DNA from 4 places in the Geobacillus lituanicus genome. Region 1 is predicted to be linked to each of the others. Evidence: riboswitches for the same ligand, from Rfam matches in the RefSeq annotation. Region 1 holds a riboswitch; each other region holds the start of a gene.

Region 1 (7,614 bases):
CGGCTGCTCGCTTGTTTGCGCCTTCTGCTATTCTATAAAAAAGTGCTCGGCGTGGACATATGCGGGGAGTACCCGCAAGCCGCTGTCGATGTATTCCATCCATTTTGCCGTGAAGCGCAGCAAAAAAATGAGCGCGCAAATACGGCCATTTTGGAGACGTGTTTTCAATATGCGGCGCCGCATTTGCGGCCGGCTTAAGCAGGACGGATGGTGATCCCGCTTTTTCATTGGTGGAAAGAGCGCTTGGCGGCAGACGGACAACGTCTGCGCTGGGAATAGATCCAAGCGGTGCAACAGTCAAATGCCGCTTCCGTACACAATGCGGAACTTAGTTTCGTCAGGGCGGACGGGGCGCGGCTCAACGTGCATGCGGGAAACTTTGGCAAACATCGTGCCGGCTTCAATCGTATCCAAAAACAGTTGGAGCGCGCTTTCATGCCCTTGGGCTTCCATCTCCACCGTCCCGTCATCGTTGTTTTTCACCCAGCCGGTCAGCTGGCGTTTGAGCGCTTCGTGTTGGACGAAATAGCGAAACCCGACGCCTTGCACGCGCCCTTCGACCATGACATGAACCCGTTTCATCATGATGAAGCCCTCCTTCGCTGCGGTCGCTTCGCTTCCATCATACCATGAAAAAAGGAGCTTGTCTGCTCAAGCTCCTTTTTTCGCTGCCGACAGCGCCTGCACCTGTTGTTGAATGAGCGTTACAAGCCGCGGATGATACCCTAAGTATGAGCATAAATGCCACTGTTGATCGGAAACAGGCATCGCTTGCAGCTTCCGTTCGACTGTTTTCATTAAAACGCCGGTAAACAGCAAATACGGCACGATAAAGACGCGCCGGTATATGGATGCCTGCGCCCGCTTGAACCCTTCGTCAAGCGTCGGGCGGATGGCGGCGAGAAAACAAACGTCAACGTGCGGCACGCTCGTTTTTTCTTGCAAGCGCCGGGCGATGGCGGCGATGTCGCGCTTCGTATCCGGGTCGCTGCTGCCGCGGCCAATCAGCAGAACCATTGATTCATGATCAAGCGGCGCCGGCTGCTCGCCGATGCGGTCGATGATGATGTCAATCATTGCATCGTGGACGCCAAACGGCGCTCCGCAGACGATCTCCAAAGACGGATGGCGCTGTTTCGCTGCTTTAAGCGCAGCCGGAATGTCCTGTTTGGCATGTCCGGCGGATAGAAGCAGCAACGGGATGACGATCACACGGGTTGCCCCTTGGGCGGCGCAACGGTCAACGCCGGTCGCAATATCCGGCTCAGCCAGCTCAACGAAGCACAGTTCTTGAATCGGGATGTCGATGGCCGCCTTGCATTGTTCAACGAAGCGGGCTGCTTCTCGGCGCGCAGCCGGAACCCGGCTGCCGTGGCTGACGTACAAAATGGCTTCCATCGCCATTGCCTCACGAGGTGGCGCCGGCGGCTGCCGATGATGACAGCAACCGCTCAAACCATTGAATGTTGGCGCGCAGCCGGACGACATCCCCGATGATGACCATGCTTGGATTTTCGATGCGTTCTTTGGCGGCAATAGCGGCGATTGTCGCCAGCGTGCCGGTGACCGTGCGCTGGATGGGGGTCGTTCCCCACTGAATGATCGCCGTCGGCGTATCCGGCGCCTTGCCGTATTTCATCAGCTGGCCGCAAATGTATGGCAAATTGTGGACGCCCATGTAAATGGCGATCGTATCAATGCCTTTGGCGAGGCTTTCCCACTTAATGTCTTCGCGGGTTCCGTCGCGGCGATGCCCCGTGACAAAGGCGACGCTGGAGCTGAACTCGCGATGGGTGACAGGGATACCGGCGTAAGCGGCCGCCGCGATGGCCGATGTGACGCCAGGGACGATCTCAAACTCGATCCCGTGCTGAACGAGCGCTTCCGCCTCTTCACCGCCGCGCCCGAACACAAACGGATCGCCGCCTTTTAAACGGACAACTGTTTTTCCTTTTTTTGCATGCAGAACGAGTGAACGGTTGATCGTTTCCTGCTGCATAGCATGGTAGCCGGGCAGCTTGCCGCAAAAAATGAGTTCAGCGTCTGGCTTGGCATATGCCAGCAAGTCTTCATTAATGAGGCGGTCGTACAAAATGACGTCGGCTTGTTGAATGCATTTCAACCCTTTGACGGTAATGAGTTCCGGATCGCCGGGGCCGGCCCCGACCAAATATACTTTCCCCATCGTTGTTTCAGCCCTTTCTGTCGTGATCCCGTCAGCTGCCGGCAGCAGTGCAAACGTTCCGTTGACGGGCGTGTTGATTAACCATTAAAAACCAGTTGATATCGCTCTATTCCTAGCTTTTCTGCCGTAGTCGGCAAGCAGTTCGCTTGCCGTGCCGACTGGGCATGCGTACAGCATGCCCTCCTCGAACAATGAACGCTTTGCAGGCAAATGACATTTGCCCGCCGGCGTTCTTGTTCGTGGGAAGAGGCAGAAAAGCTTGTGTTCAGCCATATGATTCTGTGTTTTTAAGTAAAGTAATGGATAATCAACACTCGTGTTCCGTTGAATTTCATTGTAAACGGCCTGGCCGTGGCATGAAAACGACTTTGTAAAATCGTCTCCCACTCTTTTTTCGAGTGGGAGACACGGTATCGTTAATGGGTTTCCGATGCGGGGATGAATCCGCGCTCCCGCAAATACGCGAGCACTTGCTCGACACATTCGTCCACCGAATAACGATGCGTTTCGATGGTCAGCTCCGGCGCTTCCGGCGCTTCATACGGCGAATCGATGCCGGTGAATTCGCGGATTTCCCCGCGGCGCGCTTTTTGATACAGCCCCTTTGGATCGCGCTTCTCGCACTCCTCAATCGGGCAGTTGACATATATCTCAATGAATTCGTCTTCCTCGACTAAGCGGCGAACGAGCGCCCGGTCTTCGGCAAACGGTGAAATGAATGCCGTTAACACGAACTGGCCGCTGTCGACAAACAGTTTGGCGACTTCGCCGATGCGGCGGATGTTTTCTGTCCGATCGGCGGCGGAAAAGCCGAGGTCTTTATTGAGCCCGTGGCGGATATTGTCGCCATCGAGAACGTAATTTTGAATGCCAAGCTCAAACAGCCGTCTGGAGACGGCGTTCGCCACCGTCGATTTGCCGGATCCGGACAGGCCGGTGAACCAAAGGACGGCGCTATGATGGCCGTTGCGTTGGCGGCGATCTTCTTTTGTCACCGATGTATGATGCCAAACGATATTCGTGCTCATCTCGCTCCTCCTTTAGCGTGTCGACGGGGTGACCGTTTCGCGTTGTTGCAGCCCTTTGATCAAAACGGCGGCCACTTCCGGACGGCTGAATGTGCTCGGCGGCACTTGGCCGTTGCGCAACATTTCACGGACTTTCGTGCCAGAAAGGACAACGTGATATTGCGCGTCGTGCGGGCATGTTTTCGTCGATGCCATGCCTTCGCATTTCGTGCAATAAAAGCTGTGTTCGAAAAAGAGCGGTGTAATGCCAAGCTCTTCGGCCGTAAAGTTCGAGAAGATTTTTTGCGCATCATACGTGCCGTAATAGTTGCCGACGCCCGCATGGTCGCGGCCGACGATGAAGTGCGTGCAGCCGAAGTTTTTCCGCACCATGGCATGGAAAATCGCTTCGCGCGGACCGGCATAGCGCATCGCAGCTTGGAAGACGCCCAAGAAAACGCGGTCTTTCGGATAATAGTTTTCCAGCAGCACTTGATAGCTTTCCATCCGGATGTCGGCCGGAATATCGTCCGCTTTCGTTTCGCCGACGAGCGGGTTTAAAAACAAGCCGTCCACGATTTCAAGCGCGCATTTTTGAATGTATTCATGGGCGCGGTGAACCGGGTTGCGCGTTTGGAAGCCGACGACGGTATTCCAGCCGAGTTCGGCAAATCGTTTCCGCGTTTCGGCCGGATCGAAATAAAACGGAGCAAACTGGCCTTTGTCGGTCCGTTTGACGAGCGTAACCGCTCCGCCGACGTACACATCTGGTTTTTCAAACAGCTTGCGCACGCCCGGGTGAGCGAGTTCATCGGTTTTATAGACGAGCTTGGCTTCTTTCGTTTTATCCGGGCGGTAAATATCGGCGATTTCAATGACGCCGTAGACGTCGCCGCCATAAACGAGTTTCGCTTTGTCGCCGACAGCGAGTTCACTCGCTTTTTCTTCCGTCACCGCCAGCGTGATCGGAATGCTCCAGACAGTGCCATCAGCGAGGCGCATCGTTTCTACGACCGCATCGTAATCGGCTTTCGTTAAAAACCCGGTGAGCGGGCTGTAGGCGCCTGTGCCGATCAGCTCAAGGTCGCTTAGTTCGGCTTTGGACAGCTCGATCGTTTTCGTTGCTTCATCGATTGGGTAATCCGGATTCCAACGGTTGATCAATGTGCCGCCATGCGGAATGCTCAAACTCATGTTCATAACCTCCTAGATTGATAGATGTTCATTAAATGCCGCCGCCATGTTCATGAAGCGAACGCTCTTCTTCGGCGACTGTTTTTTTTAAGCTGATGACGCCAAGCGTCGCCAGGCAGACGCTGAAGATGGCAATCACCGTGTAAACATCGCTGTCAAGCAACAGTTTCACAAGGCTGTACGAAATGACAAGGGAAAATATTGGCGAAACAAACCACACTTTCAACAGTTGCACGACAATCCGCTTTTGCCAAATCGACATCCCGCTTTTCGCCGTGCCGATGCCGATGATCGCCGATGTCGTAATCTGCGTAAGCGGAACAGGCAAACCAAACAGCGACGAAATGATGACGAGCACGGCTCCCGTGCCGGAAATGGCGCTTCCTTCAAACGGGGAGAAGTTTGTAATTTTCTTTCCGTTTGTTTCTAACACGCGATGCCCAAGCAACAGGGCGCCGGCAGCGACAAACAAGCCGCCGAAGATAGTTGCCGGCCCGACCGCCATCAGCCCGGCGCCGACGAGCGGCCCGACGGCATTGGCCACATTGTTCATGCCGGCGGAAAACGCCTCGAGAAAGCCGGTGACAACGAGCAAGGCCATGAATGTTTTTTGCCAGCGCCCTTGTTCAAGCTGCGGATATTTTCGCTTGAGCGCCAAAAACCATTTGCCGACAGCCAGCGTAAACGAAAAGGCGACGATCGGGATCACGATCCATACCGACACGATAAACAGCAGCTTATGAAAGTACACCGCCTGATAGGCGATGCCAACGCCGACGACTGATCCGACGGTGATCTCGCTCGTCGAGAGCGGAATGCCCATGATGTTCGCCGCAAAAAGTGAAATGGCCGCCGCCGTTAAAATGATGACGACGATTTTGACGGTGAGGATCGAAGACGGAATAATGCCCGACCCGATCGTTTTCACTACTTCTCCGCCGCCGAGGCTGCCGAGAAACACGCCGATGCCGCAAAGAAGGAGGGCCATCGACTTTTTCGGAATGGCGCCCGACCCGTACGCGACGCCCATCGAGGCGGCCGCGCCGCTCGCCCCGATGTTCATGGCGAAGAAAAAGGACACAATAAAGGCAATGGCAAGGAGCATATCGTTGTTCTCCCCTTATGTGAGATGGAGCCCGCACTCCGTTTTCCCCTGGCCGGCCCAGCGCCCGGAGCGCAAATCGTTCGGATCCGATGCCGGCGCTGTGCAAGGGGCGCAGCCGATGCTCGGGTAGCCCCGGTCATGGAGCACGTTGTACGGAAGACCGTGTTTATATACGTAATTCCAAACGTCTTTCCACGTCCAATGAATGAGCGGGCACACTTTAATGGAGCGGAATTTGTCGTCTTTATTGATGTACTCGACATGGCGCCGCGTCGGCGACTGTTCGCGGCGCAAGCCGGAAATCCAGGCGGTGACGCCGGTCAAGACTTCCCGCAGCGGAATGACTTTGCGCAACTCACAGCATTTGTTCGGATCGCGTTTCCATAGTTCATCGCCGAACTGTGCAGCCTGCTCCTCCAGCGTCAAGTGCGGCTGTTTCATCACGATGCGGAGCGACGGGTATTTTTCCTGTACGTTCGCGATCGTGTCGTACGTCTCTTGGAAATGCAGCCCTGTATCCAAAAAGACGATTTCCGCATCCGGCTTGACTTGGGAAATCAAATCAATGAGCACAATCCCTTCAATGCCGAAACTGCACGCATAGACAATGTCATCGCCGTATTCGCGGTACGCCCAAGCGAGGACAGCCAGCGCCCCTTTTGTTTCATCGTCGGACGGAAAAGACGGTTTTTCGGCCGTTTCCCATTGGTCATATGTGAGCATCGTTTCCCCCTCCTTAAAATCAAAGAAAATCAACGTAATTAGTCGGATATTCATCCGGCAACGGGCAGCCTAGCGATAAAAACGCCCCTTCCATTTCGGAAAGAGCGGAAGAACGAGGGACGCCTTATCTTCCACCTGAATCCGTGACAGAAGTGTATCAAAAATGCTGGGAAACCCAATCGTGTCGAGACTTCGACTCCATTTCGAATGTTCACCTATTAGGTGAAGAACCCCGAGTGCAATATTTTGTTGATTGATCCAGTTTTCTTGGCAGCTTTGAACGCGTCTTTATCACGGATTCAGGTTCCAAAATGGATCCCATTTTGCTGGAATTAGCACCTTGCCAAACGCGGCAGGTTGCCGGGGTTCATCGGGCCAGTCCCTCCCCCGCTCTTGATAAGCGTATGTAGTTGTATTTAATTGATTAAAATTTTAACACAATTGGCGCTAATGTCAATCCTAGTTTTTCGATAGGAATTATTTTTTTTATATACATAGGCAGCTTCGCGGCGCTTCCATTCGGTGACGGAAGGAGAGGATTACCGCTTGCGCAGGCTCCCGAGCTCCTCGACAATGGCTTGTATTTCGCTTGGACTGAACGTTTCACGCTTCATGACCATGTCGTAAATGTCTTTCAGTTCGTCATACCACGCCTCGGAAAAATGGGACGGCTTAATCGCATCAAAATTGAGCACTTTTAATTTTTTCTTCAGCTGTTCAACCATATATTCGACGTTTTCTGCCGACGGTTTCGATAAATCCATCGTTCCGCTCCTTTCGTGGCAGGTTATCATGTATTGTACCACACCGGCGGGGAAAAAGGGGAGAGGCAATATAGTCCGCGCCAGCGTTAGGTGGTAAAATATAGGTGCATGTGCACGAACTGCTAGAAAGCGGCTATCAAGCGCTTGGATGAAAAGGGAAAACTAATGCCAAGAAAACGGGATGGAAAGGAGTGGCTGCTTCGATGGTCAAAGTGTTGTTTGTTTGCCTCGGCAACATTTGCCGTTCGCCGATGGCGGAAGCGGTATTCCGTCATTTGGTGAACGAACGGGGGCTTGACGGACAGATTGTCGTTGATTCAGCGGGAACGGGCAGCTGGCATGTCGGGGAGCCGCCGCATGAGGGGACAAGGCGGATTTTGAGTGAAAACGACATTGACTATTCCGGCATCCGCGCCCGGCAAGTCGGGCGCCGCGACTTGGAGGAATTTGATTACATCATCGCCATGGACGCCGCCAATTTGAGCGATTTGCGCCGGCTCGCCGGGCCGAATTCGCCGGCGGTGATCGCCCGGCTGCTTGATTTTGTCCCGGATCGGGAAAAAGACGATGTGCCGGATCCGTATTATACCGGGAATTTTGCCGAAGTGTACCGCCTGATTCGCTCCGGCTGCGAGC
Region 2 (7,614 bases), 820 kb from region 1:
CGGTTTTTTTCGCCGGGTGGTCGACCATGTCCGCGCGGTGGACGATGTCAGTTTCACGCTGAACAAAGGGGAAACGTACGGGCTCGTCGGCGAGTCCGGCTGCGGCAAGACGACGACAGGGCGCACGATTATCGGTTTGATCCGCGCCACGGCCGGGGAAGTGCTGTTTGAAGGGACGGATTTGACAAAGCTTCGCCGCCGCGAGTTTCATCCGTATCGGAAAGACATCCAGATGATTTTCCAAGATCCGTATTCTTCGCTCAATCCGCGCAAACGTGTGCTCGACATTGTCGCCGAGCCGCTCCGCAATTTTGAACGCCTGTCCCCGCAAGAGGAGCGGCAGAAGGTGCAATACGTTTTAGAGCGGGTCGGCTTGAGCGCGGAGTCGATTTACAAATATCCGCATGAATTTTCCGGCGGACAGCGCCAACGCATCGGCATTGCGCGGGCGCTCACGCTCAATCCGAAGCTCATCATCGCCGATGAGCCGGTGTCGGCGCTTGATGTGTCGGTGCAGGCGCAAGTGTTGAATTTCATGAAAGAAATCCAGCAGGAGTACGGGCTGACGTATTTGTTCATCAGCCATGATTTAGGGATCATCCGGCATATGTGCGACCGCATCGGCATTATGTACCGCGGCCGGCTCGTGGAGGAAGGGACGAGCGAGGAGATTTTTACGAATCCTCAACATATTTATACGAAACGTCTGCTCTCCGCCATTCCGAACGCCGATCCGCGCGAACGCGGCCGGCAGGAGGCGCTTCGCCGCGAAGTGGAAAAAGAATATGAGCAGTCGTATTCCCGCTATTTTGATGCAAACGGCCGGGCTCACCCGCTCAAGCCGATTTCGCCGACGCACTCGGTGGCCATTCCGTAAAGAGGGGAAGACGGGAAGATGCTGAAATTTATTTTACGGCGAATCCTCATTATGATTCCGCAATTGTTTTTGCTGAGCGTCCTCATTTTCTTGCTGGCGAAGGCGATGCCGGGCGATGCGCTGACGGGGCAGCTGGCGGCCAACCCGAAAATGGATCCGCAGACGCTTGAGGAAATGCGGGAAAAACTTGGCTTGAATGATCCGGTACATATTCAATACATCCGTTGGGTGAAAAACATGCTGCAAGGGGATCTCGGCCTTTCCTATACCCACCAGCAGCCGGTCACTGATCTGCTGGCCGGACGGATCGGGAATACGGTGTTGCTGTCGGCGGCGATTTTAATTTTGACGTACCTGATTGCCATTCCGCTTGGCATCGTGTCGGGGCGATGGACAAATACATGGGCTGATAAGCTGATCGTCGGCTACAGCTATCTCGGGTTTGCCACGCCGCTGTTCATTTTTGCTTTGATCATGCTGTTTATTTTCGGCTTTCACCTTGGCTGGTTTCCAACCGGCGGCAGCGTGGACGTTCAGGTCGAGGAAGGGACGCTCGCTTACTATTTAAGCAAATTGAACCATCTCATGCTTCCGGCGTTGTCGGGAGCGCTCATCAACACGGTCGTTACGATTCAATATTTGCGCAGCGAAATCGTCGATACGAAAGTGAAAGATTTCGTGAAAACGGCGCGGGCGAAAGGCGTGCCGGAGCGGCACATCTATTGGCGCCATATTTTGCGCAATTCGTTTTTGCCGATCGCGGCGTTTTTAGGGTATGAGATCACCGGGCTTGTCGGCGGTTCCGTGTTTTTGGAGTCGATCTACAGCTATCCGGGGCTTGGCCAGCTGTTTTTGCAGTCGATTATGCAGCGGGATTACAGCGTCGTGACGGCGCTCGTCATGATTTCCGGCCTGGCGACGCTGGTGGGCACGCTGTTGTCGGACATCATTTTGAGTGCGGTCGACCCGCGCATCCGGATTGAGTAGGGAAGGAGGAAGGCAGCTGACATGAAAGCGGAAATCAGCGGCCCAACGCCGGCCGGAGCGAACATCGAGAAAAGCCCTTCCGCCTTTTCGATCATGTGGCGGGAGGTGGTTCGGGATCGGCTCGCGCTTGGTTCGCTCATCATTTTAGGAATCCTTTTGTCGATCGTCTATGGCGTGTCGCTCTTTTTGGATCAAGAGGAAATCGTGAAAGTGGATTTTCTTTCCATCTATTCTCCGCCGTCAGCGGAACACTGGCTTGGCACAGACTACGGAGGGCGCGACGTGTTTGGCCAGCTCATCATCGGCGCCCGCAATTCGTTTACGATCGGGCTGGCCATTACGCTCATCACTGGGGCGATCGGCCTCATTGTCGGATTGGTGGCCGGCTATTTCGGCGGCTGGATTGACAATGTCATTATGCGCATCATCGATTTTATTCTCGTTCTGCCGTTTTTGATGCTCGTTATTGTTTTTGTCGCCATTGTGCCTAAATATAATGTATTGACGTTCATTTTGATCATGAGCGCGTTTTTGTGGACGGGCAAAGCCCGGCTGATCCGCGCCAAAACGCTGGCCGAGCGCGAGCTGGATTATGTCAGCGCGTCAAAAACGCTCGGCACGCCAGATTGGAAAATCATTATTTTTCAAATTTTGCCCAACCTCAGCTCGATCATTATCGTCAATTTGACGTTAAGTTTGGCGGGCAACATCGGCATCGAGTCCGGGCTCACGTATCTTGGCTTCGGGCTGCCGGAGAGCACGCCGAGCTTAGGGACGTTGGTCAGCTATGCGACCAACCCGGATGTTTTGCAAAACAAATGGTGGGTTTGGTTGCCTGCGTCATTGCTTATTTTAGTGATGATGCTGTGCATAAATTTCATCGGCCAAGCGCTGAAACGTGCGGCTGATGCAAGACAACGACTAGGATAAGGGGGAAGAAAATGTGAAGAGAAAATGGCTGGCGGCTCTCGCCGCGCTCTTGCTCGTGCTCGCCGGGTGCACGGGCAAATCCGACACAACGAGCGGAAAGGGCAACAATAACGAAAAACCGGCGGCTCAGAAGGAAGACATCAGCAAATTCCCGATGACGGTGAAAAACGACGGGAAAATCATCGATGGCGGCGTGTTGAAATACGGCCTTGTGTCCGATACGCCGTTTGAAGGGACGCTCAGCTATGCATTCTACACCGGAGCGCCCGACGCAGAGATTTTGCAATTTTTTGACGAGTCGCTTTTCCGGACGAACGGTGACTATGAAATTACAAATGATGGGGCTGCCACGTATGAGTTGTCGGATGATAAAAAGACGATGACAATCCGTATTAAAGACAATGTGAATTGGCATGACGGCCAGCCGGTGACCGCTGAAGACTTGGAGTATGCGTATTTGGTCATCGGCCATAAAGATTACACCGGCGTCCGCTATGGCGATGCGCTCATCCAAGGGATCGTCGGGATGGAAGAATATCACAGCGGCAAAGCGGATAAAATTTCCGGCATTAAAGTCATCGACAAAAAGACGTTGACGATCACATGGAAACAGGCCAATCCGTCGGTGTTGACTGGCATTTGGGCGTATCCGCTGCCGAAGCATTACTTGAAAGACATTCCGATCAAAGACTTGGCGAAATCGGATAAAATCCGGAAAAACCCGATCGGGTTCGGTCCGTTTAAAGTGAAGAAAATCGTTCCGGGCGAGTCGGTAGAGTTTGTTCGCAATGATGACTACTGGGCTGGCAAACCGAACTTGGAAGGCGTCATTTTGAAAGTCGTCAGCCCGCAAGTCGTCCTGCAAGCGCTGAAAAAAGGCGAAATTGACGTCGCTGAGTTCCCGACTGACCAATATTTGAACGCGAAAGGGACGAAAAACATTCAGTTTATCGGTAAAGTGGATTTGGCGTACAACTATATCGGCTTTAAACTCGGCCATTGGGATGCGAAAAAGCAGGAAAACGTAATGGACAATCCGAAATTCCAAAACAAAAAACTGCGCCAAGCCATGGCGTACGCCATCAACAACCAAGAGGTGGCCGACCGCCTGTATCATGGTTTGCGCTTCCCGGCGACCACGCTGATCCCGCCGTCGTTCCCGGGCTATCATGACAGTTCCATCAAAGGGTATACGTACAATCCGGAAAAAGCGAAACAATTGCTGGATGAAGCGGGATATAAAGATGTGGATGGCGATGGCCTCCGCGAAGATCCAAACGGCAAAAAATTCAAGATCAACTTCTTGGCGATGAGCGGTGGGGACATCGCTGAACCGCTGGCCAAATTTTATATGCAATGCTGGAGAGATGTGGGCCTCGATGTTCAGCTTGTAGACGGACGCTTGGCGGAGTTCAACTCCTTCTACGATATGGTCGAAAAAGACGATCCGAAAGTGGATGTCTACGCCGCCGCTTGGAGAACTGGAACGGACGTCGACCCGTACGGATTGTACGGCCGCAACGTCATGTTCAACTACTCGCGTTGGGTGAATGAGAAAAACGATGAACTGTTGGAAAAAGGCCATTCCGAACAGGCGTTTGACAAAGAATATCGACGGAAAATTTACAGCGAGTGGCAAAAGCTAATGAACGAAGAAGTGCCGGTCATCCCAACGTTGTATCGTTCCGCCATCTATGCGGTCAACAACCGTGTCGCCAACTTCACGGTCGATCCGAGCTCGAAGCTGACGTGGAAAGATGTCGGCGTCACGTCCGAGCAACCGGAAGTCGAACAATGACGATTGTTGCCTTTGATGATGTACGATAAGATAGAAGATAAATTGCATACGTCTTATCAAGAGTGGGCGAGAGAACGGGCTTGATGACCCCACAGCAACCTGCCGCAGGCAAGGTGCTAACACCCGCAAAGCGGTTTCGCTTTGGATGATAAGAACGGCTCATGACCCCTTTCGCATCATTCCGAGGCGAAGGGGGTTTTTGTCGATAGGGGGTGAAGGGGGAATAGTGAAGAGGGACATGTCGATCCGAGCTTGCATGGCCGCTCATCTCCCTGCCGCAGCGTTCGCCGTTTGTGTCATGCGCTGTGTGCAGGCGGAGCTCATCCGGTTTGACTCTAAGGCGGCGGTGCATGTCGACCGTGGGGACGGATACGTTCATTTGTATGGGGAAGCGCAAGGAACAGCCTTTTCGTTGTTGTTGACCAACAGTGAGGCGGACGAATGGAAGGCGGACGGACCGTACGCCCTTGACCGCTACATATGGACAGAGCTTGGGAAAAAAGGGATTTTCCCGATGCAGATGACGCCGTATTTACAAGCAGTATGGTTAATGGAGTCATAGAAAGGAAGAGGACGAATGGCAGTCAAAAAATTTGAGCATGTCGGTATTCAAGTGAAAGACATCGAGGCATCGAAAGCGTTTTATCAAAACGTCGTCGGCTTGGAGCTGCTCGGCGAAATGATTCATACGAACGGCACGATGAAATTGGCGTTTTTAGGGATTGACGGCTCGATCATTGTCGAGCTGATCGAAGGATACAATCCGGATTTGCCGACGGAAGGAAAAGTGCACCACGTGGCGTTTACGGTCGAAGGCATCGAGCAGGAAAAAGAACGGCTTCAGTCGCTGGGTGTGCCGCTTGTGTGGGAAGAAATAACGACACTTCCGAACGGGGCAAAATATTTGTTCTTCCTCGGGCCCGACGGCGAATGGATCGAGTTTTACGAGCCTGCTCGATAAATGGCGTCACGCTAGGCGGCCAGCTGTTTGGGCCGCCTATGAATTTGCCGTCTGGCGATTGGCGCTTCGTTCTATTTTTCTTCGTATGGCCTTGCCTGCCGCTAGACAACAACCGTCCATGTAGGAGTCGTCGTCTTCTCGATTCAATGGTATACTAGAAAAAGAGAGGGGGAGGATGACGTGGAAGAAATGATCGTGCACGCGATTCAAGACGACTACCCTGATGAATTCGCCTGGTGCTACGGCTGCGGGCGTCTGAATGAACAAGGCCACCATTTCCGCACCGGGTGGCGGGGCGACAAAACGGTGACGGTGTATACGCCGCGTCCGGAACATACGGCGATTCCAGGGTTTGTGTACGGCGGGCTGATCGCCTCGCTCATTGATTGCCACGGCACCGGTTCAGCGGCGCTTGCCTTGCATCGGAAAAACGGCCATGAACCAGGGAGCGGGGAAACGCCGCCGCGCTTTGTCACTGCGTCGCTTCACGTCGATTTCGTCAAGCCGACGCCGCATGGCGTGCCGCTTGTCGCCGTCGGCACTGTGACGGAGATTCATCCGAAAAAATGGAAAGTGGACACCGAAGTGTTCGCCAACGGCGAACTGTGCGCCCGCGGTCAAGTCGTCGCGGTCGTCATGCCGAAAACGTTTGTCCAGGGATGACAAGCAAACGAAAAGCGCCGGAGGGCGGCTGTTTTTGACAGCGCTTTCTCCGGCGCTTCGCTCGTTGCGCTCGATCCCGCTTGGGAAAAAGCGGACATCTTCACAAGTGACATGTTCATCCTTGGATGGCGGGGCGAAACAGGTTGCCGATCGAACGCTTCTAGGCATGACTGCTGCCAACAGCCCGATTCAGTTGGACCGGTTTGGCGTCTGCCTCGGCGCCAGCGTTTCACTTCCCTTCCATAAACGAAAGCGCTTTTTACGGTTTATCCATAATCAGCACCGAGGAGGTCGCGCTCGCCACTTCTTTGCCGTTTTGCCGGACGACGGCAGTCACGTAGGCGACAGTTTTCCCGAACTTTTCCACTCGCGCTTCCACTTCAGCTTCCCCTGCCGCCGCGGGGCGGTGAAACGTCGTCTGCAAGTTGATGGACGCGTGTAGCTGGTCATCGCGAAGCAAGGTCGTCACCGCATACGCCATGAGAATATCCGCCGCCGCTCCGACGAACCCGCCCATGATCACCCCGTTGCCGTTGAGCAGCGATTCGCTGATCGTCCATACGCCTTTCGCATAGCCGTCTCGGGCTTCCGTCAGGCGGACGCCGAGAGTTTCGTCGCATGGGGGCGGCGCGCTTTTTCCGGCAATGACGTCATGCAAGCTGGTAATTGGCTTCATCTCGAACATCCTTTCTGTCATCCATTGCGTTTCCGTGAAAATCCCCACCACTTGGTGAGTGCGGTATACGCTCCTGATCCGTGAGGGTATACTGAAAATGGCCAAAAAAGGCAATAGGAAAGCAGAGGTGCCCGATTTTAGGCATCTCGTATAACCTGTCTGCCTTTTGGCTAGACTAAATAAGTTGTGGTTGGCGGAACGGCTCTTTGCGGGAGATCATGCAAAAGATGATCACCAACATCCGCCGAGCAATGGCGATGAGGGCTTTTTTCTTCCCGCATCGGGCCGCCAACGACCAAAACTTTCGGGACAAGGGATGCGTCTTGGATCGAGCTGCTGACCATGCCGCCTCGCATAACGCCGATCGGAGATGGGGATTGCCTTTTGTCGTGCGCGTGCTCTTTCGCTTTCCGGCGCTTTCATGGTTGCCGGGGGACAATCCAGTCCATGAAGCCGCCCGTTCCGGCGTTTCAAAGACGCTCATGTCGGTTCCCATCTCGGCTATGATGACGGCGGCGGTTTGTTTTTTCACTCCGGGCATGGTCATCAGCAGGTTCACTTCCTCGCGATACGGCTCGAGCAGGCGGTCGATGTGCTGGTCGACTTCTTCGATTAACTGCTCCAATTCCTCAACGTGTTTCCACAAGAGGCGAAGGAGACGGAGCTCGTGTTCGGTCAAGGTGCCGAGCAGCGAATCGTACACCGCTTGCTTTTTCTTTTTG
Region 3 (7,614 bases), 1.1 Mb from region 1:
TCAAGCAAGATCATCTCGTTTTGCAGCTGCTCAAGCTGAAGCCGCATCCGATGCAGCTGTTCGCGCTGCTGGGCGTTGCAACTTCGCGCCAAGTGAGCCAAATCGTTGACTGTCTGCTCAAGCATTTGCTGGGCGTTTGTGTATTCCGTGATGTTGTAGTGCTCTTGCTTTTGCGCTTCCGTATATTGTTCTTTCGCAAAGCGGATGACGTCTTCGCACCGCTGCAAAAATTCTTCCACCGATTGTCTTGTCGCCATGCGCTCACCTCTTTTCATGATGTTCCCTCATCTTTACTATGCGCCGACGCTTTCATCTGTATCACGTCAATGATTGGCAACAGTCGCTTTTTGCCGCCATCCGTGGTACAATGCAAGGATGATGCCATTTCAGCACAAGGAGAGAACGGCCGTGACAAACGCAATCCCATTTCCATATGCCGCCGACGGAAAACGGTATCACACATGGAACTGCCATTTGCGGCAAACGTTCGGCCAAAACGTGTTCAAAGTCGCCCTTGACGGCAGGTTTGACTGCCCGAACCGCGACGGGACGGTGACGTATGGCGACTGCACGTTTTGCAGCGCCGCCAGATCGGGCGATTTTGGCCCGATGTGGAGCGTCAACAAATGGGAAGGGCTAAACGCCATTGACGCTGAACTCAAGCGGCGGGACAGCTTTCAAGGAAAGCGGCGCGAACAGGGGGTGGCAAACGCATGGCCATCATGAATATTTTGCCGTTTGCCCGTTTTTTGCTAGGCGGCGCGCTCGAAGAAGGCGACATCGCCGTCGATGCGACGGTTGGCAACGGCCATGACACCGTCTTTTTAGCCGAGCTCGTCGGGGAGCGCGGGCATGTGTTTGGTTTTGATATTCAAGCCGAAGCGATCGCGGCGGCCAGAGCCCGCCTCGCCGAACACGGGCTGGACGGGCGGGTGACGCTGTTTCAGACAAGCCATAGCCTGCTGCTCGAAACGCTCCCCGACTCCGTTCACGGACGCATCGCCGGCGCCGTGTTCAACCTCGGCTATTTGCCGGGCGGCAATAAGCAAATCGCCACCAAGCCGGAATCGACGATTCAAGCGGTCGAGCAGCTTCTTTCCATCCTAAAGCCGGGCGGCATCATCGTTCTTGTCGTCTACCACGGCCATCCGGAGGGAAAGCGCGAACGCGACGCGCTCCTTGATTACGTCCGCTTTCTTGATCAACGGCGCGTCCATGCCTTGAAATACGAATTCATCAATCGGCAAAACAACCCGCCGTTTTTGATCGCACTCGAGAATCGGGCGGATGGGGGCGCCTGATTCCGTCCGATCCGCCGACGAACCACTGCTCTCGCCAGTACAAGCAAACGGCTGCCCTTACGAAAAGGACAGCCGTTTTTGTTGCTCCTGCCAAAAGCGGTACGCTTTTCCGTTCCAATAAAAAAACATCGACGCCGCCCCGCCGGCGCGGACGAGCCGGCGCGCCAGCCGGTGCAGACCGCGTTGCTTTTTCACCTTGGCATCCGACAAATACAACCCAAGAAGCCCTCGGTGAATAAGGCGGTGAAACTGGCCGTGCGGAAGGGCGCTGACATGGCGGTCGGCCTCTTCGATGAAATGGCAAAGCCGCTCAAGCATCACCGTTTCATTCGGATAGTAAAAGCAAAAATTCAAATCGCCGCCGGCTCGATCTTCCTCTTGATCGATCAAATAGTCGAGCAAAATGTGCAGCCCTTGAATGTATGGAAAATAACCGTCGCGCACTTGTCTCGCCATCTCCAGCGGCAGCGATTCGCCAAACGCATAGGCGACGAGACAGAAAATGCCGAGCGTCGAACCGGAGCAGGCGGAAAACTCATACCATTCCATCGGCGGCAAGGCGTCTTTGTATTGCGCGAACCATTTCTCCAACCGCGGCACCCGCTCGCTCGCTTCGACATGTTTATGTACTTGCAAGTCGCAATAATATCCGGCCAACTCATGTAAAAACGGGGCAATCGTCTCGTAATGGCGCACCGTCTCGAGCACCTCTTGGCACGTGCGGACGAGCGCCGGCAAATAGCCGCCGTCTTCCTGCTCGCGGCGATGGCGGTAATAGTTCGACGGCTCGGCGCCGATTGTCAACGCGTCCGGCATTGAATCGTGCAAGGCGCGAAAGTCGAGCGGATCAAGCGAGGTGCTGCGGTCGCACAAATTATCCAAATAATCGCTGATCGTCTGGTAAGCCACGATAAAGCGGATGCAATCCTCCATGTTTTCTCCGGCCAAAAGCGCCAAAATGGAGCCGCCTTCGCAATGGAACGTTTTCGACGCGATGCTCGCCAAGGCCTGGCGCCGAAGCTCCGGGTCGGGAATGCGCTCGGCCTGGCGCCGCCAATAGGCAAGCTCGCGGTGGACGAGAGGGAATACATCGCGATAAACCATTTTCATTAACGCAATCGGGTGTGTCGGGATTTTCAATTCGCTCACCTCGGGCGCAAAACACCGTGATCTTGTCGCCTAACCTGTCATCGGCAAAGGGGCGGATACGCCGTCTTTGCCAGCTTCATCCTCTAGTATTTCCATTTTCAAGACCGAAGCAAACCGAAAGGGCGCGTTCGCTTTCGTTGGCGATTTGGGCGCCTCGTTGTACAATACATGGTGAACGATCGATTTTGCCATAGAAAGGAACGAACGCCCATGATCTATCCGTACAAAGGAAAAACGCCGCAAATCGCCGCCTCCGCCTTTATCGCCGACTATGTGACGATCACCGGCGATGTCGTGATCGGCGAAGAGACGAGCATTTGGTTCAATACCGTCATCCGCGGCGACGTGGCGCCGACGGTGATCGGCAACCGGGTCAATATCCAAGATAACTCAATTTTGCATCAAAGTCCAAACAATCCGCTTATCATTGAAGACGGGGTAACCGTCGGCCATCAAGTCATTTTGCACAGCGCCATCGTCCGAAAAAACGCGCTCATCGGCATGGGCTCGATCATTTTGGACCGCGCGGAAATCGGGGAAGGCGCATTTATCGGCGCCGGCAGTTTAGTGCCGCCGGGCAAAAAAATTCCGCCCAACACGCTCGCCCTCGGCCGCCCGGCCAAAGTCGTCCGCGAACTGACGGAAGACGACCTCCGCGAAATGGAGCGCATCCGCCGCGAATATGTGGAAAAAGGGCAATATTACAAAGCGCTGCAGCAAGCCGCGCGTCCTCACGAAAAAGAGCTGCCGTAATCCGGCAGCTCTTGTTCTGTTGCGTTTGCCGACGCCTGAAACGACTCGCGCATCCGCGCCGTCCGGCCTTACTTGTTCGCCAGCGCCAGCGCTTGTTCTCTCAGCGTCGTCGCTTTATCAGTGCGCTCCCACGGCAAGTCGATGTCCGTACGCCCGAAATGCCCGTAAGCGGCCGTCTGTTTGTAAATCGGGCGGCGCAGGTCAAGCATTTTGATGATGCCCGCCGGGCGGAGATCGAAGTTGCTGCGCACGACCTCAATCAAAATGTCTTCCGACACTTTGCCGGTGCCGAACGTATCAATGGAAATCGATACCGGACGGGCGACGCCGATCGCGTAGGCGAGCTGCACTTCGCATTTGTCGGCCAGTCCTGCCGCAACGATGTTTTTCGCCACATAGCGGGCCGCATACGCCGCCGAGCGGTCGACTTTCGTCGGGTCTTTGCCCGAGAACGCACCGCCGCCATGGCGGGCGTAGCCGCCGTACGTGTCGACAATGATTTTCCGCCCCGTCAGCCCAGCATCCCCTTGCGGACCGCCGATGACAAACCGTCCTGTCGGGTTGATGAAATAGTTCGTGTTCTCATCAAGCAGCTCGGCCGGCACGACCGGTTTGATGACATGCTCCTTAATGTCGCGCTCGATTTGCTCTTGCGTAATTTCCGGATGGTGCTGCGCGGACACGACGATCGTATCGACGCGCACCGGTTTGCCGTTTTCATCGTATTCGATCGTCACTTGCGTTTTCCCGTCCGGCCGCAAGTACGGCAAGACGTCCGTTTTACGCACTTCCGCCAATCGACGCGCCAAGCGGTGCGCAAGCGAAATCGGCAGCGGCATCAATTCTTCCGTCTCATTGCAGGCGAACCCAAACATCAATCCTTGGTCGCCGGCGCCGATCGCTTCAATTTCCTCGTCAGTCATCTGACCTTCGCGCGCCTCAAGCGCCCGGTCCACCCCCATCGCAATGTCCGGCGACTGTTCGTCAATCGACGTCAGCACCGCGCACGTATCGGCGTCAAATCCGTATTTGGCGCGCGTGTAGCCGATCTCCCGGACCGTATCGCGGACGATGCGCGGAATGTCCACGTACGTTGATGTTGTGATTTCCCCACTCACGAGCACCAGCCCGGTCGTCACGCTCGTTTCGCAGGCGACGCGGGCGTTCGGGTCTTTTTCCAAAATGGCATCCAAAATGGCATCAGAAATTTGGTCGCAAATTTTATCCGGATGTCCTTCTGTCACAGACTCTGACGTAAACAAGCGGCGTTTGGCTGACATTCGGTTTGTTTCCTCCTCTTAACATAATGTGGCGACACGGAACTCATTTCCCTTTTTCCCTTCGCAATATAAAAAACCTTTCCTGTAACGGCTGAGGAAAGGTCATGGCAATCGTATTGCTTCCTTTCACTCTTATCGTTCAAGGACTGCGCCTTGCCACAGGTTAGCACCATTTCACACATGTCCAGTTGTGACGGTTGCTGGGCTTCATCGGGCCTGTCCCTCCACCGGCTCGGGATAAGAGTATCCGTTCAATGAATTATCTTATCGCAATTGAAGGAACAAAGTCAACCGCAGAAGTGAATTTTTTATCATCCCGCTTCCGCGCACGAACCCAAGCAAAGGAGGAATGAGCGCCTTTCCCTTGCCTCCATAAAACAAAGGGAAGCTAAACGCAGCCCCTTTGTTTTGTATAGGAGGGGAGCGCGTCTATATAAACGTGCCGCTTCCGGCTGCATGCTTGAACAAGACGAGGCGGATTTGGCAAACGTATTGCCGATTTGGGTCATCACTGCCTGCTTCCTTAATAGCAAGACAGTAAGACAACCCGGGAACGGCCGCCTCCCGCTTGAAGCCCAGGCGGGAGAGCGTGCAAAATCTGAAAAATAGGCAAAATAAGTTCAAAAAAACCCACACAATTAGTATGGACTATTAATAAAAATGTGTTATACTATTTTCAAGAGTGATTACAAAAAGAAGGCAGGTTGTGAACATGGGGATCGCAAACATGACAAATAAGCTGGATGTATTGCTGCAAAAACCGTACGTACATCACCAATTGTCCGCCGCCGAGCTCGTCGAGAAAGTATTGCAGCGGAACGAAGGACGGCTGACCCACACCGGGGCGGTTGCCGTGACAACCGGCAAGTACACGGGGCGGTCGCCGAAAGACAAATACATCGTCGAAGAACCGTCCACGAAGCAAACGATCGACTGGGGAACGGTCAACCAGCCGATCTCTCCGGAAACGTTTGAGAAACTGTACGACAAAGTGCTCGATTATTTAATGAAACAAGATGAACTGTTCGTCTTTAAAGGCTTTGCCGGCGCCGATCCGAAATACCGGCTGCCGATTCAAGTCGTCAACGAATTCGCCTGGCACAACTTGTTCGTCCATCAGCTGTTCGTCCGCCCGAGCGCCGAGGAGCTCGCCGCGCACGAGCCGCAATTCACCGTCATTTGCGCGCCGAACTTTAAAGCCGACCCGAAGGTGGACGGGACGCGCTCGGAAGCGTTCATCATCATCTCGTTTGAACGGCGCACCGTGTTGATCGGCGGCACCGAGTATGCCGGCGAAATGAAAAAATCGATTTTCTCGGTCATGAACTATGTGCTGCCGGAACAAGGCATCCTGCCGATGCACTGCTCGGCCAACGTCGGGCAGGAAGGCGACGTCGCCCTCTTTTTCGGCTTGTCGGGAACGGGAAAAACGACGCTCTCGACCGACCCGAACCGCCGCTTGATCGGCGATGACGAACACGGTTGGTCAAGCCGCGGCATTTTCAACATCGAAGGCGGCTGCTATGCGAAATGCATCAAGCTATCGCGCGAGAAAGAGCCGCAAATTTTTGACGCCATCGGCTTCGGCGCGGTGCTCGAAAACGTCGTTCTCGATGACGCGACGCGGGTGCCGAATTACGACGACGGCACGCTGACGGAAAACACACGCGCCGCCTACCCGCTTCAGGCGATCCAAAACATCATCGACCCGAGCGTCGCCGGCCATCCGTCCACGATCGTGTTTTTGACAGCCGATGCGTTCGGCGTCCTGCCGCCGATCAGCAAGCTGACGCGCGAACAGGCGATGTACCATTTCTTAAGCGGCTACACAAGCAAGCTCGCCGGCACCGAACGCGGCGTCACCGAACCGGAAGCAACGTTCTCAACGTGCTTCGGCGCACCGTTTTTGCCGCGCCCGGCCGTTGAGTACGCGGAAATGCTCGGGCAAAAAATCGCCGAACACAACGTCCGCGTCTTTTTGGTCAACACCGGCTGGACAGGGGGGCCGTACGGCGTCGGAAGCCGCATGAAGCTCGCCTACACCCGGGCGATGGTGCAAGCCGCCGTCGAAGGGGAGCTCGACAACGTCGAAACGGTCAAAGATCCGATTTTCGGCCTCGCCATCCCGACCCGCGTCCCGGGCGTGCCGGATGACGTCCTGCAGCCGCAAAACACATGGGCCGACAAACAAGCATACGAACAAAAAGCAAAAGAGCTAGCGCAAAAATTCCGCGCCAACTTCCAAAAATTCGCCCACATCGATCCGTCCATCGAAAAACTCGGCGGACCGCTCGTTTAACAAGACCCCAACCGGACAGGGAGCCGTTCCCTGTCCGGCTGTTTTTTCGAACGCATAAAATGATTGTCGTCGATCCCCCGGGATTTTTGTACGATTGGAGGTCGACGACAATGCGAAGGCGGGTTTACTTCTTCAGCTGTTCAATCTTTTCCGCCGGCAGCCCGGTCAGTTCGTGGATCGTGTCGACATCGTACCCTTTCGCCAACATTTTCTTCGCGACGTCGATTTTCCCTTCCTCGATCCCTTTTTGACGTCCCTGTTCAATCCCTTGCTTCATCCCTTGCTTTATTCCTTGTTTCAACCCTTGTTCGATTCCTTGTTTGACTCCTTGTTGAATGCCTTTCTCGATTCCCCGCTGTTCGTATGAGATGATGAGCTCCATCACTTGTTTCGCTTCCTTCGTCTCCATTTGGCTCACCTCGTTTCGCAGTTGGATTTCCTCCGCTTCGGACAACCGCAAATACGTTTCAAAAAACCCAAACAACAGCCGCTGCTTCGCCTCATCGAGCTCGAGGCGGACTAGCATGCGCAAAAACTCCTTTTTCACTTCCACCTTCTCGCTTTCATTATACCCCATTTTGCTTAACAAGGCGGCGGCAACCGGATTGTCACGGCGGATGTACTCGCGCCACGGCAGTTTGCGCAGTTCCACCGTCAGAAAGCGGAAGTCAAGAACCGTCAAAAATGGAAATTGAATCATCAATGAGGAAGGTTCGTCGTGGCGTTCGTCGTAGCTGAAGATGGCAATCGGGAAGATGCGGCGGCGGTGTTTTTGAAACAAGCGGCTGAAGTAGAGGAACATTCGCTCGGGGAACGTCCGCTGCTTATAGCT
Region 4 (7,614 bases), 350 kb from region 1:
CACCAAGTTGTGTAAAACTTCATAATCGCTGGCTTATCGCCGGAAATGGCCGCCTCGAATTGCTCAACTGTTTCAATTTGTCTCACATTCGTTCCCTCCCTTTCATGTTGCCGTTCATCTTTACTTTACCATATGGCAAGGCAAAAAAAGAACGGGGACGCCTTCACCTCGGGCAGTCGTTTTTGCATACAACAGTAAGAGAGGAGGGGAAAGTGTGAGCAAAGAGTTGGAAAAAGCGCTCGAAAATTGGGTTGCGTCGCGCAAAGAAGGGCATGAAACGTTCATCCGCCTGTTTGAACAATGGGGAAAGGACTTTAACAAACAGCTGCAAGAAATCGAAAAATTGAACAATGGATTTTTAAAAAGTGTACAAGGCAACTTGGACTACATCGAGCAATGGTTTGCGAAGAAGGAGCGGGAATTTGCCGAGCTGTTCCGCCGATTTGGATGACAAAATGGCCTTTGCGCCCATACGCTCCGCTAAGCCGGTGAATACGATACAGTAAACGGAGAAGGAGGTGAACATTATAATGGGCTTCTGCGGTTATGGTTATCCTTACGGCTATGGCGGTGGCTATGGCGGTGGCTTTGTGCTGATTGTCGTGTTGTTCATTTTGTTGATTATTGTCGGCGCGGCATTTGTCGCCTAACGGAAAAAGCGAATGGGATACGGGCCGTTTCGGCGCCACGGAGCGGCTCGTATTTTTCTTTCCCTAATTTGATGCACGCCGAGGCGGGAGCATCATACGATATAGCAGGGAGAAGGAGGCGGAACGATGGATCAGCAATTTTTTAAAAACATCGAACAGAAAACAGGTGTCAATATGAAAGACGTTTTTGAGCTCGCCAACTCGCTGCAAAACGCCAATTTCAGCGATGAAAAAACGGTGCGCCAAGTGGTGAAGCGGGTGGCGCAAATTGCCAACCGGAAAGTGCCAAAAGAACTTGAGGATCAAATCGTCAAGGCGATCGTCCATAACGGCAAACAAATTGATTTGAACACGATCGCCAATATGTTGAACAACAAAAAATAAGCAAAAGGGAGCTTGCGTGCGCAAAGCTCCCTTTTGCTCTGCTTGGCTCAGGAGAGCGAAACGATGTTCGATGATCCCAAGCCTTGGATCAGTGTAGACGAGGCTGTTCTATGGCCATCATTCGAGTGATTTCACCATCGTGACATGTGGGATGCCGGCGTCCATAAAGACGCCGGAGACGGTCGTATAGCCGAGCTTTTGGTAAAACGGTTCTGCGTGCGTCTGGGCGTTCAGTTTCGCCGTTTTCGCCCCTTTTGTTTTCGCAAGCTGCTCCAACGCCTCCATCACCATCCGGCCGACGCCGCGGCCGCGGTAAGCCGGCAAAACGCAGATGCGCTCCGCTTTGCCAACCCCTTCATCGACCAGGCGAAACCGGCCGGCTGCGACTGCTTGTTCGCCATCGTATAGGACGAGATGGAACGATTCATGTTCAAATGCATCGATTTCTTCTTCTTCCGGCACGTTTTGCTCTTCGATGAATACAATCCGACGGACGCGCAACGCGTCTTCATACAACGCGCGGTCTTCCGTTGTTCCAATGGCGACGTTCATTCTCCCGTTTCCTTTCCTCCAACGATAAAGGTTTCATAGACAGTCCATGATCCGTTCTCGAGCTGGTAAAGAAGGTGGAACCGGTCGACCGTCTCTTCAAAATGGACGTTTTGCAGCCGCAGTTGGCTGTAGACGTCAGCGTATTCCGCATTCGGCAAATCGCGGCCAATTGTAATGTGCGGCACGAACACGAATTCCGGCTCCCCGGCAAACAAGCCGCTGTGCAGCTGCTCGTGCAACCGTTCCAGCACTTCGTTTGGCTCGACTTTCAAATAAATGATAGGGCTTGTCGGGTAAAACGAGCTGAATTTCGTCACTTTGATCGGAATTGGCTCCGTTTCCGCTGCGATGCGGCGCAGCTCTTTCGTCATTTCTTTGATTTGCTCCTCATCCGCCTCAAACGGGTATTTCAATGTAATGTGCGGCGGGATGAGGGCGTAATGGCTGTCGTACCGCTTCCGGTACGAGTTGGCGAAGTCTTGAATCCGCTTTGGCGGAAAAATGACAATGACGTACTTCATTCCGCTTTCCCTCCTTCAGATGGTTCGTTTGCCGTTATTTACAGCGACAAAATGGCCGATACCGCCCGGGGCACATCCGGCTGCCAATACGTCCATGCATGCCCGCCGGCAAATTCATGGTACGTGTAGGGAAACCGCTTTTCGATCAATAAGTCCCGTGCGGCCCGGTTCGGGGTGATAAAATCGCGTACATGGCCGTCCGTCGTTTTGACCGCCGTTTCTTCTGCGCCGACGGAATGGTAAAGGGAAAGAAGCGACGGGGCGCGGAACGCGCGGATGCGTTCGAGCACCGAGTCGTCAATGTAAGGAGACTGCATGGCGATTTTTCCAAATGTATGCGGATACAACAGACCGGCTAGAAGCGATACGGTTCCTCCCAGCGAATCGCCAATCAGCGCTCGTCCTTTGCCCATTTGATACGTCGGCAACTCGCGATCCAAAAACGGCGCGAGCTCATGGGCCAAAAAGCGGATATAGGCTTCGTTTTTTCGACCGGCTGGGTGGTATTTCTCGTAGCGGTCGCTGACGTTCCGGTACGGGATGCCGACAACGATCGTTCGGTCGATCGTTCCTTCGTCCATGAGTGTCTCGATCACGGTTTTGATTTTTCCGTACATAAAATAATCCTTGCCGTCTTGCGCGATTAATAAAGAATATTTATGCAACGGAGAAAAATTGCTTGGCAAGTAGACAAGCAACCCGATTTCTTCTTGCAGCTCCCTGCTGTAAAGCGTATAATCGCGCATCGTTCCTGATGCTGTCGCCATGATCATCCTCCATGAAAGCGCAAGTTCACTTGTTATTGTAACATATTTAGGCAAAAAGATGTTAACGAAGGGCTCGAATTTTTCGTGAACTTGCCGAACATTGGCGCCGGCAAAAAAAATGACTTGCAAAAATGGCCGGAATGCGTTACAATTTTCTAACATCTTTTTCCAAAAGAAGTATCCCACTTCTAAACGAAGTGAAAGTGGGAGATGAATTTCGGTTGGCGTTAGCCAACGAATATGATAGAATATGGTTAGAACGGACACCTTCGGAACGAAGGGAAGCGTAAAGGGTTCTTGTGTGTGGCTTACCGTTCGGCGAACACACACAAGTCGCTTGAAGCCCCCACCTCTAAGCGAAGTGTAGGTGGTGGGTAGTTCACTAAATTAACAATTAACAAAATTAAATACGCAGCGGTTCTTATCAAGAGAAGCGGAGGGAACTGGCCCAATGAAGCTTCAGCAACCAGCCGCCCGACGGCCAGGTGCTAAATCCAGCGAATTGAGCATTCAATTCGGCAGATAAGAAGAAGCATGACCATGTGCGTATGGAAAAGTCTTCTTCTTAGAAGACTTTTTTTATTTGCTCAAGCGGCTGTTCCCTCAACCGAGAGGCGTCGAGGATCAAGGCCCTCAGCCGCTGCTTGACCAACAGCGGCGCTTCGTTGGGCGTTAAGTGGTTGGTTGTTGATCCATGATGGAATTTTCAACAGAAGGAGAGAGATGAGATGGAGAAACTAGAGACGTTGTTAGCGCAAATTGGCAACCGGAGCGAAACGGTGACGGGGACGGTCAACCCGCCAGTTTATTTTTCCACCGCCTACCGCCATGCCGGCATCGGGGAGTCGACCGGGTTTGACTATATCCGCACCGGCAACCCGACGCGCAAAATCGTCGAAGAAGCGATCGCGAGACTGGAAGGCGGCGACCAAGGCTATGCGTTCAGCTCCGGCATGGCCGCCATTCAGACAGTGCTCGCCTTGTTTGAGAGCGGAGACGAGTTTCTCGTATCGGCCGACCTTTACGGCGGGACGTACCGCCTGTTTGAGCGCGGCTGGCGCAAGTATGGTCTTGGATTCCATTACGTCGATTTTGCTGATCTCGCTGCGGTGGAAGCGTGTATCACCGAAAAAACGAAAGCGATTTTCCTGGAAACACCGACGAACCCGCTTATGCATGAGACCGATATCCGCGCCGTCTCCGAATTCGCCAAGCGGCATGGGCTTTTGTTGATCGTTGACAACACGTTTTATACACCGGTGCTTCAACGCCCGATCGAACAAGGCGCCGATATTGTCATCCACAGCGCCACGAAATATTTAGGCGGCCATAACGACGTGTTGGCTGGCCTTGTCGTCGCCAAGGGCGAGGAGCTCTGTCAACGCCTGGCCGAGTATCAGAACGCCATCGGCGCGGTTTTGTCGCCGTTTGATTCGTGGCTGTTGATTCGCGGGATGAAAACGCTGGCGCTAAGGATGCGCCAGCATGAAGAAAACGCCAAGCGCATCAGCGCCTTTTTGCGCGAACATGAAGATGTTACAGACGTCTTATATCCAGGAAGAGGCGGGATGCTGTCGTTCCGGATTGCCGATGAAAAGTGGGTGAACGGGTTTTTAAAAAGCTTGCGCCTCATTACGTTCGCGGAAAGCCTGGGCGGAGTCGAAAGCTTTATTACGTACCCAGCGACGCAGACGCATGCGGACATTCCTGAGGAAATCCGCATCCAAAACGGTATTTGCAACCGGCTGCTCCGCTTCTCGGTCGGCATCGAACATGCGGATGATTTAATCGCCGACTTGGCGCAGGCATTGAAAAACATGAAAGAGGTGTAAGCGATGGAACGGGAATGGTCGTTTTCAACGAAACTGCTCCACAATGAATGGAAAGTCGATCGCCACACGGGAGCGGTGAGCGTGCCGATCCAGCACGCCTCCACGTTCCATCAGTTCGATTTCGATTCATTCGGCAAATACGACTACAGCCGCTCCGGCAACCCGACGCGCGAGGCGCTCGAGGAAACGATCGCGGCGTTAGAAGGCGGCGTGCGCGGATTCGCCTTCGCTTCTGGCATGGCGGCCATTTCGACGGCGTTTTTGCTCTTGTCCCGAGGCGACCACGTCCTCGTGACCGAAGACGTCTACGGCGGCACGTACCGGATGATTACGGAGGTGCTCGGCCGCTTTGGCATTGAATATACGTTTGTCGATATGACCGATTTAAACGCAGTAGCGGAAAACATCCGGCCGAACACGAAAGTCATTTATATGGAAACGCCGTCCAATCCATTGTTAAAAGTGACCGATATTCAAGGCGTCGTCAAGCTGGCGAAGGCGCATGGCTGTTTGACATTCTTGGATAATACGTTCATGACGCCGGCGTTGCAGCGGCCGCTTGACCTTGGCGTCGATATTGTCCTTCACAGCGCCACGAAATTTTTAGCCGGCCATAGCGACGTCGTCGCCGGATTGGCCGTGGTGAAAGATGAAGAGTTGGGAAAAGAGCTGTACAAACTGCAAAACGCGTTTGGCGCCATCCTTGGCGTCCAAGATGCGTGGCTTGTGCTGCGGGGATTAAAAACGCTCCACGTCCGGCTGAAGCAGTCGTCCGAATCCGCACTGGCCATCGCTGAGTATTTGGCGCGCCATCCGAAAGTGGAAGATGTGTATTATCCGGGGCTTTCGCACCACCCAGGCCATGACATCCAGCGCCATCAGGCGGCCGGGTTTGGCGCTGTGCTGTCGTTCCGTTTAGCCGATGAAGAATCGGCCCGGACGTTCGTGCAAAACGTCCGCCTGCCCGTGTTCGCCGTCAGCCTTGGGGCGGTCGAGTCAATTTTATCGCACCCGGCGAAAATGTCGCACGCCGCCATGCCGAAAGATGAGCGGCTTCGTCGCGGCATTACCGACGGCTTGTTGCGGCTGAGCGTCGGGCTTGAGGATGTCAACGATTTGATCGCCGATTTTGAGCAGGCGTTGTCGTTTGTTCAGGAGCGGCCGTCAGTTTCAACGCCATAGCCATCAGCCCGCCAAGCCTTCACAGCTCGGCGGGCGGGTCAAGATGCCGCTGAGGTTGACAACAGCCGCTCCTCTTTTAAGTGCTTCAAAAAGAGATCGACGAGTTCGCCGTCCCACTGGGTTCCCTTTCCTTTTCTCAAGATGTCTGCCGCTTGATGAATATCCATCCCTTTACGGTACGGACGATCCGAAGTCATGGCGTCAAATGCATCGGCCACGGCGATGATTTTGCCAAACAACGGAATCTCGTCGCCTGTTAAACCGTCTGGATATCCTTTCCCATCGATGCGTTCGTGATGGGAGCGGATGCCGGCTAACAGCGGCTCAATCGCTTCGATCGGCCTAATCTCGCGCAAAATGGCTTCTCCAAGGGCGGGGTGTTTTTTGATCCGGGTAAATTCATCATCGCTTAGCTTTCCCACTTTAAGCAAAATGGCATCGGGAACGCCGATCTTTCCGATATCATGCAGTAGAGCGGAGCGATACAAGGCATCAAGCTGTTCATTCGGAAGGGAAAGCTTTTCCCCAATCGCGAGTGCGTAACGGGCCACGCGCAGCGAGTGCCCAGATGTATAAGGATCGCGGACGTCAAGCGCCGCTGTCAGGACAGTGATGAAACGGTTGAGCAGTTCTTTGTTCGTTCGGTCGCGTCGATGCACAGCGTCGATCATATGATTAAATCCGCGAAGTAAATAAGCAAATTCATCGGTATACACATTGTGGGCGACGGGTTTATACGTTTCGTTTTCCGCCCGTTTCATATGACTTAACAGCACACTGACCGGCTCATGGATCTCATCGACCAACAAGCGAGTCAAGAAAACGGAAAACGCGATCGAAAACAGCAAAATCACGGCTGCCCAGGGCCAATACGACCAATGGGATGCACTCGGTCCGGCGAGCGACCATTTGATTTCCATCGCTAAGCTGAACAATAAAACAGGAAATGTGCTGCTGAACAAGACCGTCAGCTGCAATTTGGTTTTGAGTGGCACCGGAAGCGGCGTGCGTTTTTCATCAATTCCCCCAGCCTTTGCAAGCAAATTCTCGTTTGATAGAACAATCAAAAACATATCAATTTAAGGCTCTCATTCCTCTTAAAGATTTTTTGGATGAAATGCATCCTGCTATAGATGAAAACGACAATCATAACGATAATAGCATGGATAACACGGGGACGATAACTATTCAGAGCCATAAATCCCCTCATATTCCTTGTAATGATTATAATGGCGTAGATTCAGATGGCAGACATGTGCATGACTGGACCCACTTCAAAGGAAGCGATTGCTATTGGGTATTTGCGGTTTGGATGCGTACACCTCAATGCGCTTTAGATAAATGGGACAGCACAGAATATTGTGATGGTACGAGAAATTGCTCACCAGCTATGGGACATCCTACAAAATTCCACTGGCACGATAATTTCGAAGGAACTAAATGGCATTACTAATATAAAAAAATAAAGGGGCTTGCCGAAAAGCATTCAGCCCCTTTATTTTTTGCTTGGTATGTGATCTGCATAAGGATCATATATTCCTGTTACAAGTAAAAATACAATAATAATTAAAATACCAATAAAAGTTAGCCCCATTTTGAATAAATTAGGTTTAATTTTTTTTAAAGGAATTAAAAACATTGATAAGAGAATAATAATTATCAGGCGTGTTGATTAACCAATAATATCCATAAAAAACATAGAAAAAAGAGCACCTTTCCTGTAGAA

Evidence for each region. Region 1 has a riboswitch for S-adenosylmethionine ahead of ACR1UW_RS04045 (phosphoadenylyl-sulfate reductase). Riboswitches for the same ligand answer to the same signal wherever they lie in the genome.
Region 2: linked by a shared signal. The riboswitch ahead of ACR1UW_RS08265 (hypothetical protein) and the one ahead of ACR1UW_RS04045 (phosphoadenylyl-sulfate reductase) in region 1 are both predicted to bind S-adenosylmethionine.
Region 3: linked by a shared signal. The riboswitch ahead of metK (methionine adenosyltransferase) and the one ahead of ACR1UW_RS04045 (phosphoadenylyl-sulfate reductase) in region 1 are both predicted to bind S-adenosylmethionine.
Region 4: linked by a shared signal. The riboswitch ahead of ACR1UW_RS05900 (methionine biosynthesis PLP-dependent protein) and the one ahead of ACR1UW_RS04045 (phosphoadenylyl-sulfate reductase) in region 1 are both predicted to bind S-adenosylmethionine.

What each region holds. Positions count from the first base shown of each region.
Region 1 is NZ_CP194773.1:811,629-819,242, forward strand. Features, by position in the region: gene ACR1UW_RS04010 (arginase family protein) at 1-198, shown strand, start outside; gene ACR1UW_RS04015 (acylphosphatase) at 298-582, opposite strand; gene ACR1UW_RS04020 (sirohydrochlorin chelatase) at 652-1,398, opposite strand; gene cobA (uroporphyrinogen-III C-methyltransferase) at 1,409-2,185, opposite strand; gene cysC (adenylyl-sulfate kinase) at 2,602-3,213, opposite strand; gene sat (sulfate adenylyltransferase) at 3,226-4,386, opposite strand; gene cysP (sulfate permease) at 4,418-5,491, opposite strand; gene ACR1UW_RS04045 (phosphoadenylyl-sulfate reductase) at 5,507-6,214, opposite strand; SAM riboswitch class I at 6,511-6,617, opposite strand; gene ACR1UW_RS04050 (DUF1128 domain-containing protein) at 6,754-6,978, opposite strand; gene ACR1UW_RS04055 (low molecular weight protein-tyrosine-phosphatase) at 7,182-7,614, shown strand, end outside.
Region 2 is NZ_CP194773.1:1,631,753-1,639,366, forward strand. Features, by position in the region: gene ACR1UW_RS08245 (ABC transporter ATP-binding protein) at 1-877, shown strand, start outside; gene opp4B (oligopeptide ABC transporter permease) at 896-1,864, shown strand; gene ACR1UW_RS08255 (ABC transporter permease) at 1,886-2,794, shown strand; gene opp4A (oligopeptide ABC transporter substrate-binding protein) at 2,808-4,592, shown strand; SAM riboswitch class I at 4,643-4,747, shown strand; gene ACR1UW_RS08265 (hypothetical protein) at 4,831-5,154, shown strand; gene ACR1UW_RS08270 (VOC family protein) at 5,170-5,553, shown strand; gene ACR1UW_RS08275 (PaaI family thioesterase) at 5,734-6,216, shown strand; gene ACR1UW_RS08280 (PaaI family thioesterase) at 6,476-6,892, opposite strand; gene ACR1UW_RS08285 (IS110-like element ISGka2 family transposase) at 7,068-7,614, opposite strand, start outside.
Region 3 is NZ_CP194773.1:2,968,768-2,976,381, forward strand. Features, by position in the region: gene ACR1UW_RS15155 (YtzC family protein) at 1-257, opposite strand, end outside; partial or broken gene ACR1UW_RS15160 (hypothetical protein) at 379-603, shown strand; gene mnmM (tRNA 5-(aminomethyl)-2-thiouridylate-methyltransferase MnmM) at 714-1,301, shown strand; gene tbcS (tetraprenyl-beta-curcumene synthase) at 1,359-2,441, opposite strand; gene ACR1UW_RS15175 (gamma carbonic anhydrase) at 2,661-3,203, shown strand; gene metK (methionine adenosyltransferase) at 3,272-4,483, opposite strand; SAM riboswitch class I at 4,613-4,727, opposite strand; gene pckA (phosphoenolpyruvate carboxykinase (ATP)) at 5,196-6,782, shown strand; gene ACR1UW_RS15190 (Rpn family recombination-promoting nuclease/putative transposase) at 6,907-7,614, opposite strand, start outside.
Region 4 is NZ_CP194773.1:1,159,843-1,167,456, forward strand. Features, by position in the region: partial or broken gene ACR1UW_RS05865 (thioredoxin family protein) at 1-101, opposite strand, end outside; gene ACR1UW_RS05870 (hypothetical protein) at 215-451, shown strand; gene ACR1UW_RS05875 (YjcZ family sporulation protein) at 531-650, shown strand; gene spoVIF (sporulation-specific transcription regulator SpoVIF) at 777-1,034, shown strand; gene ACR1UW_RS05885 (GNAT family N-acetyltransferase) at 1,152-1,586, opposite strand; gene ACR1UW_RS05890 (YjcG family protein) at 1,583-2,107, opposite strand; gene ACR1UW_RS05895 (GTNG_0744 family esterase) at 2,146-2,874, opposite strand; SAM riboswitch class I at 3,293-3,403, shown strand; gene ACR1UW_RS05900 (methionine biosynthesis PLP-dependent protein) at 3,603-4,706, shown strand; gene metC (cystathionine beta-lyase) at 4,710-5,888, shown strand; gene ACR1UW_RS05910 (HD-GYP domain-containing protein) at 5,927-6,883, opposite strand; gene ACR1UW_RS05915 (hypothetical protein) at 6,877-7,341, shown strand.